One region of the Cellulomonas sp. P5_C5 genome, then DNA from elsewhere that is predicted to be linked to it. Evidence: riboswitches for the same ligand, from Rfam matches in the RefSeq annotation. Region 1 holds a riboswitch; each other region holds the start of a gene.
The links. A riboswitch is a leader RNA that binds a small molecule or an ion and turns the genes downstream of it on or off. The one in region 1 is predicted to bind S-adenosylmethionine.
Positions count from the first base shown of each region.

Region 2: it holds a riboswitch for S-adenosylmethionine, as region 1 does, so the genes downstream of both, ACXJKF_RS03000 (methylenetetrahydrofolate reductase) here and ACXJKF_RS00470 (aminotransferase class V-fold PLP-dependent enzyme) in region 1, are expected to answer to the same signal.
Region 3: it holds a riboswitch for S-adenosylmethionine, as region 1 does, so the genes downstream of both, ACXJKF_RS17130 (LLM class flavin-dependent oxidoreductase) here and ACXJKF_RS00470 (aminotransferase class V-fold PLP-dependent enzyme) in region 1, are expected to answer to the same signal.

Region 1 is NZ_JBFULY010000001.1:91,077-98,154, reverse strand. Features, by position in the region: gene purQ (phosphoribosylformylglycinamidine synthase subunit PurQ) at 1-83, shown strand, start outside; gene ACXJKF_RS00500 (GNAT family N-acetyltransferase) at 87-1,064, shown strand; gene ACXJKF_RS00495 (hypothetical protein) at 992-1,372, opposite strand; gene ACXJKF_RS00490 (pyridoxamine 5'-phosphate oxidase family protein) at 1,463-1,945, shown strand; gene ACXJKF_RS00485 (O-succinylhomoserine sulfhydrylase) at 2,015-3,274, opposite strand; gene ACXJKF_RS00480 (rhodanese-like domain-containing protein) at 3,271-3,684, opposite strand; partial or broken gene ACXJKF_RS00475 (DUF1737 domain-containing protein) at 3,708-3,911, opposite strand; SAM riboswitch class I at 3,905-4,005, opposite strand; SAM riboswitch class IV at 4,124-4,238, shown strand; gene ACXJKF_RS00470 (aminotransferase class V-fold PLP-dependent enzyme) at 4,283-5,677, shown strand; gene ACXJKF_RS00465 (fasciclin domain-containing protein) at 5,803-6,447, shown strand; gene ACXJKF_RS00460 (GNAT family N-acetyltransferase) at 6,483-7,061, shown strand; gene ACXJKF_RS00455 (MaoC/PaaZ C-terminal domain-containing protein) at 7,045-7,078, opposite strand, start outside.
Region 2 is NZ_JBFULY010000002.1:248,339-255,117, forward strand. Features, by position in the region: gene ACXJKF_RS02985 (helix-turn-helix domain-containing protein) at 1-189, opposite strand, end outside; gene ACXJKF_RS02990 (hypothetical protein) at 186-908, opposite strand; gene metE (5-methyltetrahydropteroyltriglutamate--homocysteine S-methyltransferase) at 1,062-3,395, opposite strand; gene ACXJKF_RS03000 (methylenetetrahydrofolate reductase) at 3,401-4,438, opposite strand; SAM riboswitch class I at 4,506-4,601, opposite strand; gene ACXJKF_RS03005 (hypothetical protein) at 4,879-5,094, opposite strand; gene ACXJKF_RS03010 (DNA-3-methyladenine glycosylase I) at 5,287-5,898, opposite strand; gene ACXJKF_RS03015 (TetR/AcrR family transcriptional regulator C-terminal domain-containing protein) at 5,977-6,779, opposite strand, start outside.
Region 3 is NZ_JBFULY010000025.1:22,053-29,130, reverse strand. Features, by position in the region: gene ACXJKF_RS17160 (iron-containing redox enzyme family protein) at 1-851, shown strand, start outside; gene ACXJKF_RS17155 (CDGSH iron-sulfur domain-containing protein) at 848-1,054, shown strand; gene ACXJKF_RS17150 (hypothetical protein) at 1,059-1,613, opposite strand; gene ACXJKF_RS17145 (hypothetical protein) at 1,865-2,431, shown strand; gene ACXJKF_RS17140 (glycosyltransferase family 2 protein) at 2,452-3,168, shown strand; gene ACXJKF_RS17135 (GNAT family N-acetyltransferase) at 3,113-3,622, opposite strand; SAM riboswitch class IV at 3,735-3,854, shown strand; gene ACXJKF_RS17130 (LLM class flavin-dependent oxidoreductase) at 4,132-5,298, shown strand; gene ACXJKF_RS17125 (NtaA/DmoA family FMN-dependent monooxygenase) at 5,307-6,695, shown strand; gene ACXJKF_RS17120 (ABC transporter substrate-binding protein) at 6,733-7,078, shown strand, end outside.

The sequences.
Region 1 (7,078 bases):
GTCCGGACGGCGCCCAGGGCCCCCGCACCGGCACCGACGGTCTGCGGTTCTTCACGTCGGTCCTCAAGGCCCTCGTCGGCTGAGCGTTGACCACCAGCATCGCGCTCGTCGACTGGGACGACCCTGACGCGCTCCGGCTGCGCACCGCCCAGCAGGCCGAGCTGCTCGCCCTGTACGGCGAGGAGGACATCGGCCACGAGATGACCGGCGAGAGCATCCTGGCGATGCTCCTCGTGCGGGTGGACGGTGAGCCGGTGGCGTGCGGGGCGATCCGCGACGCGTCGGCCGAGCTGGGCGACGGCGTCGGCGAGCTCAAGCGCATGTTCGTCGTGCCGGACCACCGCGGTCGCGGCTACTCCCGTGCGGTGGTCCGCGAGCTCGAGCGCGTGGCGCAGGACAGGGGCCTGCACCGCCTCGTCCTGGAGACGGGCGTGCTGCAGGCGTCCGCCATCGGCCTGTACCTGAGCGAGGGCTACCGGTCGATCCCCAACTTCGGCGAGTACGCGGCGGAGGCCGAGTCGCGCTGCTTCGCGAAGGACCTGGACGCGACGACCACCCGGCCGCCGCGCACCGGCGAGCGGCCGACGGTCACCCTGACGCGCACCCACTGGTCCGACCCGGTCGCCACCGCCCTGCGGTTCGCGATGTGGCGCGACATCGAGGTGCGGTACCCAGAGATCGCCGCGAGCACGCCCGGCGGGTTCGCGGTCGACGACCCCCAGCAGGGCGTCGGCGAGCTGACCACGGTGCTCGCGTGGCTGGACGGTCACCCGGTCGGCTGCGCGACCCTGCGTGCCGCGCGGGACGGCTATCCCGCCGGGTCGGCCGAGCTGAAGAAGGTCTGGGTCGACGAGTCGGCCCGCGGCTCCGGTGCGGCCCGTGCCCTGCTCGTCGCGATCGAGGACGACGCCCGCATGCGCGGGCTGACCAGCGTCGTGCTGCAGACGGGGATCCGGCAGCCCGAGGCGGTCTCGCTGTACCTCTCGGCCGGCTACCGCCCGGTGGTGCCCTTCTTCGACTTCACCGACGACTTCCTGTCGCTCTGGATGGCCAAGGACGTCTGAGCGGCCACCCGCGCGTGCTCGGCGAACCGCATCCACTCGTCCTCCAGCGACGCCGGCAGCGCGACCCAGTCGTGGAACAGCCGCCCGCTGTCCCCGGGCGACCAGACGGTGGCCCCGGGCAGCGCCAGGGCGTCCGCGAACGTGGCGGTGTCCCGGCCGAGCTTGACGGCGAGCCGGTCCCCGCCGACGTGCGCCGCGAACATGGTCGACCCGACCTTGAGGATCGGCCGCCCCATCATCTGGGCGCGCGTGGCTCCGCGGGCGACCAGGTCGTCCGCCATCGCCTCGTAGTCGCTCTCCTCGGTCATCCTCCGAGCATGCAGCATCCCGGTGACATGCCTACGGTGGCCGGGCGCCGCGGTCAGCAGCCCCGTGAGCGCGCTGGTCGAGGAGGACGCATGACGCACGACGACGACGTCGCCACGGTGGCGGGCCTGATCAAGGACGCGAAGATCGCGATGCTCACGACGGTGGGTGCGGACGGCTCGCTGGTCAGCCGGCCGATGGGCGTGCAGGACGTGGACTTCGACGGGGACCTCTGGTTCTTCGCCGACGCCGACAGCCACAAGGTGCACGAGATCGAGGCGGGCAGCCCGGCGAACGCGGCCTTCGCCGACTCGACCGCATGGGTCTCGGTCTCGGGGTCGGCGGAGGTGGTCCGCGACGTGGCCAAGAACCGCGAGCTCTGGGGCGTGACGGCCGAGGCGTGGTTCCCGGACGGCCCGGAGACCCCCGGCCTGGTGCTCGTGGTGGTGCACGGGCAGACCGCGGAGTACTGGCACGCCAAGGGCGGCCGGCTGACCACCGCGTTCAGCCTGGTCAAGGCCAAGGTCACCGGCGAGCGCTACGACGGCGGGGAGAACGAGACCGTCCAGCTCTGAGCGGCTGCGTCGACGCGCCGAGGTTGACCAGGAGCAGATAGCTGAGCAGGGCGTGCGCGCGAGCGGTGGTCAGCCTGCGAGTGTCCCGAGTGCCTGCGCGAGGTCGTCGATCAGGTCCGCGGGGTCCTCGAGCCCGACGGAGAGCCGCACCGTCGACTCGGCGATCCCGACGGCCGCGCGCCCCTCGGGCCCGAGCTTGCGGTGCGTGGTCGTCGCGGGGTGCGTGACGAGCGACTTGGCGTCGCCGAGGTTGTTGGAGATGTCCACGACCCGCAGCGCGTCGAGGAAGCCGAAGGCGACCTTCTTGGCGACGTCGGGGGTCGCGCCGTCGGGCACGGCGAGGGTGAACGTGACGACGGTGCCGCCCCCGGACTGCTGCGCGAGGGCGAGCGCGTGCTGCGGGTGGGAGGGCAGGTACGGGTAGCGGACCAGGGAGACGCCGGGCTGCTGCTCGAGCCACGTCGCCACCTGCAGGGCCGACGAGGTCTGGTGGCGGACGCGCAGCGACAGCGTCTCCAGGCCCTTGAGCAGCACCCACGCGTTGAACGCGGACAGCGACGGGCCGGTGTTGCGGATGAGGGTCTGCACCGGTCCGTGGATGTACTCGTCGGTGCCCAGGATCGCGCCGCCGAGCACGCGCCCCTGCCCGTCGATGTGCTTGGTCGCGGAGTACACGACCACGTCGGCGCCGAAGTCCAGCGGCCGGGACAGGACGGGGGTGGCGAAGACGTTGTCGACGATGACCGTGGCCCCGGCGGCGTGCGCGAGCCGGCTGACGGCCGCGATGTCCACGAGGTCCTGCATCGGGTTGGACGGGGTCTCGAAGAAGACGACGTCGGCCGGCGTGGCCAGCGCGGCCTCCCACTGGTCGAGCTCGTGGCCGTCGACGTAGTCGGTGCGCACCCCCCACTTCGCCAGGATCTCCTCGAAGATCACGACGGTGGACCCGAAGAGTGCCCGGGCGGAGACGATGCGGGAGCCCGACTCGACGAGGGCGGCGATCGCAGTGAACACCGCGGACATGCCCGACGCGGTGGCGAAGGCCGCCTCGGCGCCCTCGAGCAGGCGCAGGCGCTCCTCGAACGTGGACACGGTGGGGTTGCTGTAGCGGCTGTACAGGAACCGGTCGGCGTCACCGGCGAACGCAGCCTCGGCCTCGGCGGCGTTGGTGTAGACGAACCCCTGCGTGAGGAACAGCGCCTCGGACGTCTCCTGGAACTGGCTGCGGACCAGGCCGCCGCGCACCGCGAGGGTGTCGGGGCGCAGGTCGGAGCGGGGGGAGCGCCGGTCGTCCCAGTCGCCCGGACCGGGGACGCGGCCGGCGCTCACGCCTGCCGCCAGGGGAGCCCGGCGGCGCGCCAGCCGGCGTGGCCGCGGTGACCGTCGGGGCCGACGTCGCCCTCGAAGCCCTCGAGCACGTTGTACGCCGGACCGAGCCCGGCCGCCGTCGCCACCTGCGCGGCCGCGACCGAGCGCACCCCGGAGCGGCAGAGGAACACGACGGGCCGACCGGCGGTGACGCCGGCCTCGGCCAGCTGCTTGAGGAACTGCGGGTTCGGGCGTCCCGACGGGTAGGAGACCCACTCGACCAGGGCCGCGCGCCCGTCGAGGGGTGCGGAGTCGGGGATGCCGACGTAGCGCCACTCGGCGTCGGTCCGGACGTCGACGAGCACCGCGCTCTGGTCGGACGTCAGGAGGTCCCAGGCCTGCTGGGGGGTCAGGTCGCCGGCGTAGCTCATACGGGCCTCGTCTCGTGGGTGGTGGCGGAGGGCAGGATGACGGCCTGCGCGACGATGACGTGCTCGCCGTCGAACGTCGCGGCCGGGCTGCCGTGCAGGACGTAGCCCTCGTCGAGCGCCGCGGTGACGCGGTCGCAGAACGCGGCGTCGTCGGGCCCGGTCAGCAGCCGGTAGCGGCGGACGCCGGGGGGTTGCCCAGGGGGTGGAGCAGTCACTGTCGCCTCCATCGGTCCTGGCGGTAGCACCCTCGGCCGGGCACAGGGTGCCCGCGGGTTGCTGCGGCGTCGTCGAGCCAGATCTCTCAGCCGCTCTGGATGGTGGCCGTGATGCTACGCGCGGCGAGGTGCACGCTCCAAGTGCTGGACAAGCCGTCCCGCCAGGCGAGACGGTTCGCGTGCCGCGTTGACAGTTCGCGGGGGCTGCCGGGACCCTCGTCACAGGTCATGAGCGCCAGCGTCAAGCCCCGGCTCGCTGGCCGGCAACCCTCCTCCGCGGTGGGGTGCCCCGGGTGACGACCTGGCCGCGTCCCGTCCGGGGCGCGGCAAGCGCGGGGTTCCACCACATCGGGTGTCCCCCCGGATCGTGTCGGAGGACCATCATGACCGTCATCGTCGAGCGCCTCTCGTGTGCTTCCGCCGACGAGGTGAGCGCCCTGCTCCCGGTCGTCGGCGGCGACACCACCGTCCCCCTGGTCGACGGCACGCAGCGCGTCTACGCCAACCTCGACTACGCCGCGAGCGCCCCCGCCCTGGAGGCCGTCGCGGCCCGCGTGACCGAGGTGCTGCCGCTGTACGCGTCGGTGCACCGCGGCGCCGGCTACCTGTCGCAGGTGTCCACCGCGCTGTACGAGTCGGCACGCCAGACAGTCGCGCGGTTCGTCGAGGCGCGTCCCGACGACGTCGCGATCATCACGCGGAACACCACGGACTCGCTCAACCTGCTGGCGGGGGTGGTCCCCGACGGCGGCCGCGTCCTCGTCCTGGACGTCGAGCACCACGCCAACCTGCTGCCGTGGGTCCAGTCGAGCGAGCGCCACGGCAACCGCACGACGATCCTGCCGATCCAGCGCACGGTCGCCGCGACCCTCGATGCGCTGCGCGCCGAGCTCGCCCGCCAGCCGTACGCGCTGCTCACGGTCACGGGCGCGTCCAACGTGACGGGGGAGGCGCTGCCGATCGACCAGGTCGTCGCGCTCGCCCACGCCGAGGGTGCGCGGGTGGCCGTCGACGGCGCCCAGCTGGTCCCGCACCGCGGCTTCTCGCTGACCGCCACGGACGCCGACTACGTCGCGTTCTCCGGCCACAAGACCTACGCGCCGTTCGGCGCCGGCGCCCTCGTCGGTCGCCGCGACTGGCTCGACACGGGCACGCCGTACCTCGCAGGGGGAGGTGCGGTGCGCGACGTGCGCGCCGACCGGACCGTCTGGCAGCCCGCGCCCGCGCGGCACGAGGCCGGGTCGCCCAACGTCATCGGCGCGATCGCGCTCGCGGAGGCGTGCGACCAGCTCGCCGCCCTGCCGGCCGGTGCCCTGGCGGCGCACGAGGAGGCACTGCGTGAGCGTCTGGTCGCCGGCCTGTCCGCCATCGACGGCGTCGAGATCGCGCGCATCTGGCCCGACTCCGACGCCCCCGTCGGCGTCCTGACGTTCACGGTGCCGGACCACGACCCGGGCCTCGTCGCGGCGTACCTCGCGGCCGAGCACGGCATCGGGGTCCGCGACGGTCGCTTCTGCGCGCACCCGCTGCTGGCGCACCTGGGCGCGTCGGGCGGCGCGATCCGCGCGTCGGTGGGCGTCGGCACGACGAGCGAGGCGGTCGACCGCCTGGTCGTGGCGCTCCGGCAGTACCTGTCCACCGGTCCCGCCGTCCGGTACGAGGTCGTCGACGGCTGCTGGGCGGTCGTCGAGGACACCCGCCCGCTGCTCGCCGTGCACGGCCTGAACCACCTGGCGGCCACGGCGGCCGCAGCCTGCGGCCCCGCCCTGGACGACTGACCCCACCGTCACGGGCTGCATCTCGGCGGCCGGTTCCGGACGAAGAGGACACAGGGCGCCCTTCTGGGTGCCTGCGCGGTGCGGCGCAGGGGCGTCGGCCGCGACCTTCGTCCGCAGGAGCCACCATGAGGATCCGCCGCACGCTGTCCGCCCTCGTCGCCGCCGGTGTCGCCGCCGGAGCGGGAATCGCGCTCGCGCCCGCAGCCAGCGCCGCCCCGCCCACCGGGACGTCCAGCCTGGCCGCCCTGCTCGCCTCCGACGGCGACACGTTCGACCGCAGCTGGCGGGACTTCGACATCCTCGACCAGGCGGTCGGCGCGGTGCTCGCCGCCAAGCCGGGCAGCCCGGTCGCGGTCCTCGCGGACGGCACCGTCCCGCTCACCGCGTTCCTGCCCAACGACCGGGCGTTCCAGCTCCTGGCCAAGGACCTGACGCACCGCTGGTACGGCAGCGAGCAGGAGGTCCTCACGGCGCTCGCGGGGGCGGTGGGCATCGACGCGATCGAGCAGGTGCTGCTCTACCACGTGGTGCCGGGCGCGACGATCGACTCCGGCACGGCGCTGGCCAGCGACAACGCGGTGCTGACCACCGCCCAGGGCGGGACGTTCACCGTCGACGTGCTCTCGAAGCGCTGGGGCGTCGTGCAGCTGCGCGACCAGGACCGCAACGACCTCAACCCGTTCCTGGTCCCCGGCAAGCTGGACCTCAACGTGGGGAACGTGCAGATCGCGCACGCGATCACGTTCGTCCTGCGGCCCGCGGACCTCTGAGTCGCTCCAGGGTCGGGTCGTGCAAGCATCTGCGGATGCTGCACGACCTGATCCTCGAGGGCCACGGCACCCGGCTGGTCCCGCTGGCCGACGAGCACGCCGGGCCGCTCGCCGCGTTCGTCGACGACCGCCTCTGGGCGGGCATGTCGTCGCCGACGCCGGACACCCCGGCGGCGATGCGCATCGAGATCCGCACCGCCCACGAGGCCCCGAGCCGGCTGGCGTTCACGGTGCTGGACAGCGCGACCGACCAGGTCCGGGGCTCGACGTCGTTCTACGACTGGGACCCGCGGATCGGGCGCGTCGAGATCGGGTACACGTACTACGACCCCCGCTGGTGGGGCACCACGAACAACCCGGCGTGCAAGCTGCTCCTGCTCACGCACGCGTTCGAGACGTGGGGCTGCGCCCGGGTGGCGTTCCGCGCCGACGCCCGCAACGCGCGCTCGATCGCGGCCATCCGACGTCTCGGCGCGGTGCCGGAGGGCGTGCTGCGCAGCCACCGGCTGGCCCCCGACGGCACGCGCGGCGACAGCGCGTACTTCTCGATCCTGCCCGACGAGTGGCCCGCCGTCCGGGCCGGCCTGGAGGCGCGGCTCAGCGCAGCGGGGTGACGGACCCGGTCAGGTGC
Region 2 (6,779 bases), on a different contig from region 1:
CAGGACGTCGCAGACCGCGGTCAGGGTGCTGAACCGGATCGCCCGGGCCCGGCCGTTCTTCAGCACGGACAGGTTGGCGACGGTGATGCCGCTCAGGGCAGCCAGCTGCACGAGGGACATACCTCGGGCCTCGAGGAGGGACGCGAGGTGGGAGATGACCCGGTGCTGGCCGGAGTCGTCTTCGCTCACACGAGTCCCTCCGTGTCCGAGGTCAGCCGGGTGCCCAGCCGCGTTGCCGCCGCCAGTGCCAGGAGGAGCAGGACGATGGGCAGGGGCCACCAGCCGACGACGAGCGACGGGGCGAGCCAGTCGGCCGGCATGGCGAACGAGCCCGTCGGGGACCACCGCGGTGTGGCTTCGATGACCGCGATGATCCGGGACGCCGCGACGAAGTCCCCGACGGTGGCGACGACCCAGGCGACGACGACGACGGTTGCCGCCCCTCCCAGGCGACGGGCGTTCCCGGCGGCGAAGGGGTGCCCCGACGCCGTGCTGCGCAGCGCTGGGACGAGGATCAGGCCGACGAGTCCTCCCGCGATGAGCCCTGCCCAGGACGTCGCCGTGGCCAGCAGGGTGGTGATCGGGTCGACGTCGGCGGCGGCGAGGAACCCGCCGCCGTGGCGGATCGGGAGCGACTGGCCTCCCGGCCACACGTCAGGAGACGCCGCCAGCTCGCAGGAGGAGCCGTCCATCGACCAGCCCTCGACGCAGGGCACGGTCATGTCCTGATAGCCGACAGGGGTCGTCAGGTGGACAGGCGCCTCGGCGCTGGAGCCGCGGCCGAGCACGGCCATACCGGCAGCGAACACGCCGCTCGCGACGGCCAGGTAGGCGGCCACGAGAACTACCCCGACCAGAGCGGCCGGGCCGAGCCTGCGACGGAGCTTCTCGCGCACCACCGTGGTCATCGCCGACTCCATCTCGATTGTCGATACGTCTGTCCTCAGACCTATCGACAATCGAGATGCCTACTTGAGCCACGTCACCCGTTCGGGGACCTGTCCGGAGACGCACGGCGGCCCCGGACACCCTGCGCGGGTGTCCGGGGCCGTGAGCGTGGGTCAGAGGGTGGCGCGGACCTTCCGGGTCGCCTCGAGGATGTGCTCCAGGGACGGGGCGACCTCCTCGTAGCGGCGGGTCTTCAGGCCGCAGTCCGGGTTCACCCAGAGCTGGTCGATCGCGATGGCCTTGACGGCCTCGGTGAGCAGCTCCTCGACCTCGGCCTCGCTCGGGACGCGCGGCGAGTGGATGTCGTAGACGCCCGGGCCGATGCCGCGCGGGTAGCCGGCCGCCGAGATGTCGCCGAGGATCTCCATCTTCGAGCGGGCCGCCTCGATGGACGTCACGTCGGCGTCCAGACCGTCGATCGCGCCGATGATCTCGCCGAACTCCGAGTAGCACAGGTGCGTGTGGATCTGGGTGTCGGGGCGGACGCCCGCCGTCGAGAGGCGGAACGAGCGGACCGACCAGTCGAGGTACGCGGCGTGGTCCTCGACGCGCAGCGGGAGGAGCTCGCGCAGGGCGGGCTCGTCCACCTGGATCACCGCGATGCCGGCGGCCTCGAGGTCGGCGATCTCGTCGCGCAGGGCGAGACCGACCTGGTTGGCGGTGTCGCCGAGGGGCTGGTCGTCGCGGACGAACGACCACGCGAGGATGGTCACCGGGCCGGTGAGCATGCCCTTGACGGGCTTCTCGGTCAGCGACTGCGTGTACGCGGACCACTCGACCGTGATCGGCTTCGGCCGCGAGACGTCGCCCCACAGGATCGACGGACGCGTGCAGCGCGAGCCGTACGACTGGACCCACCCGTTCTGCGTCACGGCGAACCCATCGAGGTTCTCCGCGAAGTACTGGACCATGTCGTTGCGCTCGGGCTCGCCGTGCACCAGCACGTCGAAGCCGATCTTCTCCTGCAGGTCGACGACGCGGCGGATCTCCGCCTTCATCTCCTCGTCGTACTGCGCCTCCGTCAGCTCACCCTTGCCGAACGCCGCGCGGGCGGTCCGGATCTCGGTGGTCTGCGGGAACGAGCCGATGGACGTCGTCGGCAGCGGCGGCAGGTTGAGCCGGGCGGCCTGGGCCTCCTTGCGCTCGTCGAACGGGCCGCGGTTGAACGCGGCCTCGTCGAGCGCGGCGACGCGGTCGCGGACCTGCGGGTTCACGACGCCGGGCGCCGTGCGGCGCGAGTTGACCGCGTCGGTGGCGGCGAGCAGCTGCTCGTGGATGGCCTCGCGGCCCTCGGTCAGACCCTCGGCCAGCGTGACGACCTCGACGACCTTCTCGTCGGCGAACGCGAGCCACGTCTTCAGCGTCGCGTCGAGGTTCGGCTCGTCGGTCAGCGTGTGGGGGACGTGGAACAGCGACGTGGACGTGCCCACGGCGACCGCAGCGGCGCCCAGGCCCTCGAGCTGCTCGAGGATCGCGAGCTTGGCGTCGAGGTCCGCACGCCAGATGTTGTGACCGTCGATGACGCCCGCGACGAGCGTCTTGGTCTCCAGGCCCGGGACCGGCTCGGTGGGCGCGTGGCCGCGCACGAGGTCGATGCCGATGGCCTCGACGTCGGTGGCGGCGAGCACCGGGAGGGCCGCGCCGAGGTCGCCGTAGGGCGCCGCGACGAGGATGGCCGGACGCGTCGGGCGCGCCAGCTCGGTGGCCAGGGCGCGGTACGCCTCGATGACGGAGGCGAGCAGCTGCTCGGCGGGCACCCCGACCGAGTCGGAGACCAGGGCGGGCTCCTCCAGCTGGACCCACGTGGCACCCGCGGCGGCGAGGTCCGTGAGCAGCTCGGCGTACACGGGGAGCAGGTCCGCGAGGCGGTCGATGGGCGCGAAGCCCTCCGGCGCGTCCTCGGTGGCCTTGGCCAGGGCGAGGTACGTGACGGGGCCGACGATGACCGGACGCGTCAGGACGCCGTCCGCGAGGGCCTCCTTGAACTCGCGCACGGGGCGGTCGCTGGCGTAGCGGAACGCGGTCTCCGGGCCGATCTCCGGGACCAGGTAGTGGTAGTTGGTGTCGAACCACTTGGTCATCTCGAGCGGCAGGTCGTCGCCGCGACCGCGGGCCACGGTGGAGTACCCGGCGAGGTCGAGCGCACCGTCGGCGCCGACGACGTCCGCGAAGCGGGCCGGCACGGCACCGACCACGGCGGTCGCGTCGAGCACGTGGTCGTAGAACGAGAACGCGCTGGGGATGGCCGGCACGTCGGTGGCCAGGCCGAGCTCGGCAAGGCGCGTGCGGGTGCGCTTGCGCAGGTCGGCGGCGGTCGCCTCGACCTCGTCGGCCGACGTGCGACCGGCCCAGAACGCCTCGAGGGCCTTCTTCAGCTCGCGCCGCGGGCCGATGCGGGGGTAGCCGAGCACGGAGCTGGCGGGGAACTTCGGGCTGTTCTGGGTCATGTGGTTCAGTCCCTCGTGGATCGGGCGGGGGCCGTGTCCTGCGGCCAGCTGGCCAGGTCGGGAGCTGTCCGAGCTCCGCCGTCGAGGTGTGCACCCTCGAGCAGGTCAAGTGCGGCATGGTGCTGGTTGTACGTGTACAGGTGGACGCCGGGTGCCCCGCCGTCCAGGACGCCGTTGACCAGGTCGACGCTCGCGCGGATGCCCCGGCGATGGCGGTCGAGCTCGTCGTCGGCGGATCCGAGCAGGTCGAGCAGGTCCTGCGGCACGGGGACGCCGGTCAGCTCCTGCATGCGCAGCAGCCGGGCCGGGTCGGTGGTCGGGATGATGCCCGGGATGATCGGGATGATCACGCCGGCCTCCCGGGCCTCCGCCACGATACCGAGATAGTCCTCGGCGTCGTAGAAGACCTGCGTGATCGCGAAGTCGGCGCCGGCCTCCTGCTTGGCCAGCAGGGAGGCGACGTCCTGCGCGCGCGTGCCACCCGTGGCGTGGTTGCCGCGCGGGAACGCCGCGACCGCCACCGACAGCGGACGCACCCGGGCCCGGACCGCCTGCGACGGGCTGTCCGCACACCGCTGCGCCTCGATCTCGCGCAGCAGCTCGACCAGCTCGCCCGCGGTCTGCAGCCCGTCGGGGTGGGCCTCCCAGTTGCTCTGGTCCGTGGGCGGGTCGCCCCGCAGGGCGAGGAACGACCGCAGCCCCTCGTCGAGGAACTCGCCGACGATGGTGGTGATCTCGTCGCGGGACGTCCCGACGCAGGTGAGATGCGCGATCGGGTTCAGCGACGTCTCGCGCAGCAGCCGACGGACGAGCGCGCGCGTGGTCACGCGGGTCTTGCCCGACGCGCCGTACGTGACCGAGACGAAGTCCGGCTTGACGGTCTCGAGCTGCTGGATCGTGGCCCACAGGCGGGGGGCCGCGTCGGGGTTGCGCGGCGGGAAGAGCTCGAAGGAGATGGTCGGCCGGTCGTTGGCCGCGACCGCGCGCCGGCTGGTCGACGCGTGCAGGCCGGGGGTGCGCGGCTCCACGGCGGCGGCGCTCATGGCGCGACCGACCGGGTCGTCAGGCACCGGTGCGGTGCGGGGACACATGACCTGCGGGACATTGCTCACTCCATCGTCCCTGGCGGAAGCACCCACACCCTCGCGAGGAGGGGGGTTGCTGCGGCGTCGTGGAGCCAGGTCTCTCGGCCGCTCTGGATGGTAGGCGTGATGGTAGACCGCAGATCACATGCTGGGCAACGGTGCTCGATGGATGAGACGGCAACGTCCGTGGTGTGTCGGCGCTCCCGTACGCGCCGCACCCGTACGCGCCGCAATCGGTCGTGCACGTCAATCGCACGTGCACGTCAACCGTGCGTGCAGGTCAACCGCCCGCGCCTTTCAACCCGCACGTGCCATTCAACCCGGCACGGTGGGTTCCGCCGAGCATGAGTCAGCGCGCAGCGAGGTGGCCCGCACGCGCGGGCGCCAGCGCGCCGTCGTCAGTGCGGACGGCGAGGGGCGAGGGTGCTCGTGTGCATGCGGCTGCGCTGTGACGGGACGTCGAACCAGGAGTTCGGCGAGCCGGCGGGGACGGACAAGAGCCCGTCCTGCACCGCCTCGAGAATCTCAGCATCGGGGACGACGTTGTCCGCCAGGGCCTCGGCCGCCACGCGCGCGGCATCACGCCGAACGTCGGGGTCGGGCTTGTCCATCATGCCCGGCACTGTAGTCCCGGACCGCGGGCGCTGCCGAGAGCCCTACGGCAGCATCACCCGGCGGGACTAACGATTCACCCGGGGCGCTCCGGGCCCGAGCCGTCGGCCGTCGAGCCGGCTCCTGAGCCGACCGCGGTCGAGCCGATGGATCGTGCTGGCGTGCGGCAGCCGGGCGCCGGGCGGGCGTTCAGGTCACGCCGACCCCTCCTCCGGAGCGACCGTCCCCACTCCCCCGCTGACCACGGGGCACGTCGCCAGGTGGTCGTCGACGACCCCGCAGGCCTGCATCGCGGCGTACGCGGTGACGGGGCCGACGAACCGGAAGCCCAGCAGCTTGAGCTCCTTGGCGAGCGCGCGGCTCTCCGGTGTCTGCGCGGGCACGTCCGCCCAGGAGTCCGGACGCGCCCGCGAGGACGGGGCGGGAGCGTGGGACCAGAGCACCTGGTCGAGCGTGCGACCCGACGCGTGCAGCTCCCGCAGGGCGCGACCGTTGGCGATCGTCGCCTCGACCTTGGCGCGGTTCCGCACGATGCCGGCGTCCGCCAGGAGGCGCGCGACGTCGTCGTCGTCGAACGCGGCGACGACCTCGGGGTCGAAGTCCGCGAACGCCGCGCGGAACGCGGGCCGCTTGCGCAGGATGGTGATCCAGGCGAGCCCGGACTGGAACGCCTCGAGCGCGAACCGCTCGTACAGGGCGTTCTCCCCGTGGACCGGCCGGCCCCACTCCTCGTCGTGGTACTGCTCGTACACGGGGTTGCCGTCGCCGAAGCAGCGACCGGTGCGCGGGACGTCGAGCGAGGTCATGCGCCGAGTCTGCCGCGCAGCACCGACACGGCGGACGCGGCTGTGGGGGAGGCGCGACCGTCGTGGGCTGTGGGCGGCTCAGGATGCGTGCGCGATGAGCTGCTCGATCCCGTCGAGGATGAGCACGGTCCCGAAGTCCAGGTCGTCGTCCACGGGGGCGTCGTCCGGGTAGGAGAACGCGCCACCGGCGGCGGCCCGTCGCAAGGCCGGGTGCTCGTCCGGCGAGGCGAGCGTGGTGATGAGCGCGCCGAGGTCGGGCGCCGGGGCGCCGTCCGCCGTGGTGCCGACGGCCGCGGTCCGCCCGGCGCCGGTCAGCTCCTCGGAGACCCGCAGCCGGTCCAGCGTGTGCGAGGCGAGCAGCCCGATCGCGCCCACCTTCTGGTGCTCGGACAGCGGGGTGCCGTCCAGCGCGGAGAGCATCGCCTCCATCCAGGCGAGCCGTCCCGGGCCCACCGCGTGCAGCACCTGGGACGTGCGGGCGAGCCAGGGGTGCGCGTGCAGGATCGGTTGCTGGACCGCGAGGACCAGCTCGAGCCGTTCGCGCCAGCCGCCGACCTCGGGCCCGACGACGGGGGGCCGCCCGGTCGCGCGGTCGGACATGAGGCTGAGCACCTCGTCCTTGGACGAGACGTAGCGGTAGAGCGACATCGTGGTGAACCCGAGAGACTCGGCGAGCCGCGCCATCGACACGGTCTCGATGCCCTCCGCGTCGGCGAGGGCGATGCCCGCGTCGGCGATCTGCTCGAGCGTGAGGCCCGGTCGGGGTCCAGGACGGCCGGGGTCCGGGGTGCGCCAGAGCACCGCGATCCCGGGCGGGAGGTCCGCCGGGACGGTGCCCGTGCCGGCGACGCGGACGGCGTGCCGACGCGCCTTCTCCGCCT
Region 3 (7,078 bases), on a different contig from region 1:
GGACGCTGTACGCCCTGCACTACCGCGGCTTCGAGGGGGTGGACGAGTCGTGGGAGTGGGACCCGGACGTGCTGCGCCTCCGGCGCGTGCTGGAGGACGCGTTCGAGGCGGCGCTGCGCGAGCGGGTCCCGACACCCCCGCCGACCGCTCCGGAGCGCGAGACCGTCGCGGCCGCGCTCTTCGCGATGACCGCTCCCGGTCCGGGACCGAGCGTCGCCCGCTACGTCAGCCGGACCGCGGACGGGACGCAGGCCGAGGAGTTCCTGATCCACAGGTCCCTCTACACCCTCATGGAGGCCGACCCGCACACCTGGGCGATCCCGCGCCTGTCCGGCGTGCCCAAGGCGGCGCTCGTCGAGGTGCAGTCCGACGAGTACGGCGGTGGGCGTCCCGACCGCATGCACTGCGCCCTGTTCGCGCGCACGATGCGGGGCGCCGGCCTCGTCGACGAGTACGGGTACTACGTGGACCGGCTGCCGGCCGTCACGATCGCGTCGCTCAACCTCATGTCGCTGTTCGGGCTGCACCGCCGGTGGCGCGGGGCGATCGCCGGCCACCTCGCGGCGTTCGAGATGACGTCGTCCCTGCCCAACCGCCTCTACGGGGACGGGTTCCGGCGCCTCGGCCACGACACGGGCACGACCGAGTACTTCGACGAGCACATCGAGGCGGACGCCGTCCACGAGCAGATCGCCGGCCGTGACCTGGCCGGAGGGCTCGCCGAGGCGGAGCCCGAGCTCGTCGGGGACATCCTCTTCGGCGCCGCGGCCTGCCTCTACCTGGACGAGCTCGTGGGCCAGCACCTGCTGGGCGCGTGGACGTCCGGCACGTCGTCGCTGCGTGCGGCATGAGCGAGCGCGCGCCGCAGCAGGCGGTCATCGAGGCGTGCCCGAACGGACCACTCCTCGTCCGCGGCGACGTGGAGCTGCGCGACGGCGCCGGCGCCCAGATCGAGAGGCGCCGGCGGACCGTCGCGCTGTGCCGGTGCGGCGCGTCGGCCATCGCGCCGTTCTGCGACGGCAGCCACAAGGCGATCGGCTTCGTCGCCCCCTGACCGGCTACTTCCCGGTGACGCGCGAGCGGATGCCCTCGACCAGGTTGGTGGGGCGCTGCTGCTCGCCCTGCTGCGCACCGAGCACCACGAGGGTGCCGACCAGGGCCGGGGTGACCCACTGCAGGATCCGCTGCTGACGCTGGGCGGACGCGACGGCCGCCGGCGTCGAGGACGCCGGCGTGACGCCGCTCTCGGCCGGTGCGCCGGCCCCTGCGGCGATCTTCGCGCCCAGGACCCCGCTGTAGACCGTGGTGCCGACGGCAGCGGCCGTGAGCAGCGCCTTGACGGCGGTGTTCGTGGCAGCGCCGCGCTGCGCCGTCAGGCGGGTGCGGTTGGCGACGATGAGTCCCAGGCCCCCGACGACGTGCGCCCCGATGGCGGCGGCGTTCACCGGGGCCCACCTGGCCCAGCCCACCGACGCGACACCCAGCCGGTCCGTCGGGTCCGCGACCGACGCCGACGCGCCGTTCAGGCCGACCGCGCCCATGAGCGACCCCCCGAACCACGCCGCGGCGCCGACGTCGTGCAGGGAGCGGACGAGAGTGTTGCGGGAGCCCATGGGGGTGTCCTTCGGTCGGCCCGAGACGCGGGCAGGGTGCGCGGCGGACGCCGCGGCTGGTCCACCATGCGGGCGGGCCGCGCACCGCGCACCTGGCGGCGGCCCCCGGTGCTGAGAGTTCCTCAGGAAGGGACTCGCGGTGCGGACGCGGTTTCCGTGACGCATCATGAGGGCGCCCATGTGCGTGGTCGAGCAGCGGCCGGTGCCTGTGGAGTGCCGCACCGCCGGCACACGACCCGGAGCCCAGACCCATGGCAGAGCCGCTCGAGCCCGTCGGGCACCCGGCGACGCCACCCCGTCGCGCGCAGGTCGTGCCCGGTGACGCCGTCCGCGCACTGGCGCTCGCCAGCGTGCTCGTCGGCACGTGGCACTCGGGCCTGGTCGCGACGGCCCTCTTCCTGCTGGTCCTCGGTGGGTGCATGGTGCCCCGCGCGATCGGTGCCCCGCCCGTGCTCGACGTCGCCTACAGCGGCACCCTGCTCGCCGCCGCCTGGGCCGCGCAGCTCGACTGGTACGTGACGGTGGGCTGGCTCGACGTGGTGGTGCACGCGGCCGCGACCGGCCTCATCGCGGTGATGAGCCTTCTCGCGCTGCGCGCGTGGTCGGTGGTCGGGCCGGCTCGCTCGCGCAGCGAGACCGCGGTCGTCGTCGTGGGTCTCGGCGCCGTGCTGGCCGTGCTCTGGGAGCTGGGGGAGTGGGCCGGCAACGCGTGGCTCGACCGGAGGATCCAGGTGGGGTACGAGGACACGATGGGCGACCTCGCCGCGGGACTCACGGGCAGCGTTGTCGCCGCGCTGGTCCTGGCCCGGCGCTCGTGAGCGACGTGCCGGAGGTTCGCGTGTCCGTGGTCATCCCGGCCCGCGACGACGCGGTCGCGCTGGCGGAGTGCCTCGCGCGGCTGCGCCGGCAGACGGTCGCGCCGTACGAGGTGCTGGTCGTCGACAACGGCTCGACCGACGACACCGCGGCGGTCGCAGCGGCCGGGGGCGCGCGGGTGGTGCCGGAGCCGCGGGTCGGTATCCCCGCCGCGGCGGCCACGGGGTACGACAGCGCCCGCGGTGACGTGATCGCGCGGCTCGACGCCGACTCGCGGCCGGACGAGCGCTGGGTGGAGCGCATCTCGGTGTGCATGCGCGCAGACCCCCGCCTTGACGCCGTGACGGGCTCCGGGCAGTTCTTCGACCTCCCGGTGGCACTGCGGGCAGGCGTCTCGGGCGCCTACCTGGGCACGTACTACCTCCTGGCGCACCTCGCCCTCGGCCACACCGCCCTGTGGGGGTCGTCGATGGCGATGCGCCGGGAGGCCTGGCTCGCGGTCCGCTCCCGGGTGAGCCGGGAGGATCCGGAGGTGCACGACGACCTCGACCTCGCGTTCGCGCTCGGGCCGGGGCGCCGGATCCGGTTCGACCCCGCGCTGCGGGTCGGGGTGTCGGCGCGGTCCCTGCGCGGGCACGCGCAACGGGTGCGCCGGTTCGACCGTGCGTGGCGCACGCTGCGCCTCAACTGGCGGGTTGCGCCGCCCTGGGACCGGTGGCGGGCACGGCTGGCGCGCTGAGCGCCAGGCGGTAGAAGACGGAGTGCGGGTCGAGGACGTAGTCGGCGAAGGGCGGGCACTCGACGAAGCCGGCGCGCTCGTACAGGCGCCGCGCGGGTGCGAAGTAGTCCTCCGTGCCGGTCTCCAGGTGCACCGTGCGGATGCCACGGTGCGCGGCGGTCGCGAGCACCTGGGCGAGCACCGCGGCGGCCACGCCCTGCCCGCGTGCCGCGGCGGTGGTGCGCATCGACTTGAGCTCGGCGTCCGTCGGACCGAGGTCCTTGAGCGCGGCGCACCCGAGCAGGGTGCCGGCGCTGTCCCGGGCGGTCCAGAACGTGATGCCGGGGGCGGCGAGCGCGGTCGGGTCGAGGGCGTGCACCGACTCCGCGGGGGAGGTGGCGTACATGTCCGTGAGGTGCTCGCCGAGCAGGGCGAGCACGTCGGGCGACGTGGGGTCGGCGATGGTGATCGTCAGAGGCACGCGCTCATCCTTCCACCACCAGACGGGACCGGGCGTCCCACCATCTGGACATTTGCCTCGGAGTATTGACTCGCCCCGAATCTATGTCTACTTTCCCGACCTGTTAGGTCATGAATTCCAGCGACAAGCCCCGGCTCGCTGGATGGCAACCCTCCTGCGTGTGGGGTGCCCCGGGTGACGACCTGGTCCTGCACGAGCACCCGCTCGTGCCCGACAACGACGCAGCGCCCGCCCGGCGGGTACGAAGGGACGCACGATGAGCACGGACGGACAGCCCGCTGCGGTTCTCGGCGGCCTCTCTCGCGTGTCCTCCCGCTGTCCCGGCGCCCGTTGCGGCGCGCTCAGCTGTTGTCGCTGACCCTGCGCCAGGCCTGACCAGCCGCTGACGACCGACGGCACCGCCGCGTCGTCGCGCTCCCTGCACCCACGCACCCTCGCACCGACCGTCGCACCCCCGTGCGACCGGCGCGGCGCGCCTCCGCGACTCATGAACGGACACCCCCATGGCACGCCCCACGTCTTCTCCCCGGCCGCTGCACCTCGGCGTCGACCTGAGCGACGCCGGCGCTCACCCCGCTGCCTGGCGCACGCACGGCTCCCAGGCGCAGCGCCTGTTCGACGCCGAGCGGCTCCAGCACCTCGTCGACACCGCCCAGCGCGGCACGCTCGACCTCGTCGTGTTCGACGACTCGTTCTCGCTGCAGCCCACCCGGTCCACGACGCTGCGCGGGCGCCTCGACGCCGCGCTCGTCGCGGCACGGCTGGCACCGCGGTCCCGCGGCATCGGCCTGGTGCCGACCGTCGCGACGACGCACACCGAGCCGTTCCACGTGTCCAAGGCGATCGCGACGATCGACCACGTCAGCGGCGGACGGGCCGGCTGGCAGCTCGGGTGGTCCGCGGACGAGCAGGACGAGCAGGACGCTGCGCACTTCGGGCGCAGGCCCGCACAGTCCGAGGCGACGGCGGTGGCCGAGACCGAGGAGGCCGTGCAGGTCGTCACGGCGCTCTGGGACAGCTGGGAGGACGACGCGGAGATCCGCGACCAGGCCACGCACCGGTACGTCGACCGCGCGAAGCTGCACTACGTCGAGCACGACGGCGTCCACTTCGCGGTCAAGGGCCCGTCGATCACCCCTCGCCCCCCGCAGGGTCAGCCGCCCATCGTGGTGCGCGTGAGCTCCGACGAGTCGTTCGGCCTCGCCGCCCGGCACGCCGACGTCGTCCGGATCAGCGCCACCAGCCGTGAGGAGGCGCTCGACCTGCGGCTGCGGCTGCGAGCAGCCGCTGTCGCAGCCGGCCGCGAGCCCGGGGACCTGCGGGTCCTCGTCGACGCGTTCGTGGTGACCGGGCCGGACCAGGCGAGCGCGCGTGCCCGCCTGGACCTGCTCACCGAGCTCGAGGGCGTCCGGTGGGACACCGACTCGCTCACGCACGTCGGCACCGCGCGGGAGCTGACCGACGCGTTCCTGCGCTGGTGGGAGATCGGCGCCGTGGACGGGTTCGTCGTCCGCCCGTCCTCGCTGCACACCGACCTCGACGCCCTGGTCGACGGGGTCGTGCCCATGCTGCGCACCGCCCGGGCGTTCCGTGAGCACTACAACGGTCCGACCCTGCGCGACCAGCTCGGCCTGGGCCACCCGGCCAACCGCTACGCCGCGATCGCCTGAGCCGCGCGATGAGTACCCCCACCTCACGCAAGCAGGTTCACCTCGGCGCGCACTTCCCCGGCGTCAACAACACCACCGTCTGGAGCGACCCCCGCTCCGGCAGCCAGATCGACTTCGCGTCGTTCGAGTACCTCGCGCGCCGCGCCGAGGCGGCCCGGTTCGACTTCTTCTTCCTCGCCGAGGGGCTGCGCCTGCGCGAGCACAAGGGGCAGATCCACGATCTCGACGTCGTGGGCCGGCCCGACACGCTGCCCGTGCTGGCGGCGCTCGCTGCGGTCACGGACCGGATCGGGCTGGCGGGCACGATCAACACGACGTTCAACGAGCCGTGGGAGCTGGCCCGTCAGTTCGCCACGCTCGACATCCTGTCCGGCGGGCGGGCGGCGTGGAACCTGGTGACCAGCTCCGACGCCTTCACGGGGGAGAACTTCCGCCGCGGCGGCTTCCTGCCGTACGAGCAGCGCTACGAGCGTGCCGCGGAGCTGGTCGAGGTCGCCCGGGCGCTGTGGGACTCGTGGGACGACGACGCGGTCATCGCGCACGCGCACAGCGGGCAGTACGTCCGGCCGGGGTCCGTGCGCGAGGTGCGTCACGACGGTCCGCACTTCCAGGTGCGGGGAGAGTTCACGACGCCGCGCGGACCGCAGGGGCACCCCGTGCTCTTCCAGGCGGGCGACTCGGCCGACGGTCGCGACTTCGCGGCGGCCACGGCGGACGTCGTCTTCTCGGCGCACTCGACGTTCGAGGCGGGCCAGGCGTTCTACACCGACGTCAAGGGCCGCCTCGCCGCCCACCGCCGCACGCCCGAGCAGCTCCTGATCCTGCCCGCGACCACCGTCGTGCTCGGCGCGACCGCGCAGGAGGCCGCCGCGCGGTCCCACGAGATCCGGCTGCAGCAGGTGCCGGGTCCCACCGCGATCGCGTTCCTCGAGCAGGTCTGGGGCCGTGACCTCACCGACCATGACCCGGACGGGCCGCTGCCGCGGATCGACCCGGACGTCGAGAACCTCGACATCACCCGCGGCCGGGTCCGCCACGTCAAGGACCCGCGCGCCGTCGCGACCGCGTGGCGCGACCAGGCCGACGCGAACGGCTGGTCGATCCGCCGGCTCGTCATCGAGGTGACGTCGCGCGGCGGGTTCGTCGGCACGGCCACGCAGGTCGCGGACGCCATCGACCGGCACGTCCAGGAGGACGCGTCCGACGGCTTCATCCTCGTGCCGCACCTGACTCCCACCGGTCTGGACGACGTGTTCGACCAGGTGGTGCCGCTGCTCCAGGAGCGCGGCTCGTTCCGCACCGAGTACGCCGGCGGCACGCTGCGTGACCACCTCGGACTGACCAGGCCGGCCCCCCGCGCCACCCGATCGCACGCCGACAGTGCCCTCGTCGGCTGATTCGACCCCCTCCCACCCTGAACGAAGGACCCCCGTCATGCTCCGCTCGACCCGTGCCCGATCCGCTCTCCTGACCACCCTCGTCGTCCCCACCCTCCTGCTGACGGCGTGCAGCTCGGGCGGTGCCCCGGCCGCGTCCCCGACGGCTGAGCAGAGCGCGACCGCGACTCCCGGCGGCACGCTGCGGTTCGCGCTCGGCGCCTCGCCCAGCGGCGTCGACCCGCAGCAGGTGGGCTCCAACGTGAGCATCTACATCGCCCGCCAGCTGGCGGACTCCCTGACCGACCAGGACCCCGAGACCGGCGAGGTCGTGCCGTGGCTCGCGCAGAGCTGGGAGGTCAGCGACGACCTGACGCACTTCACCTTCCACCTGCGCGACGACG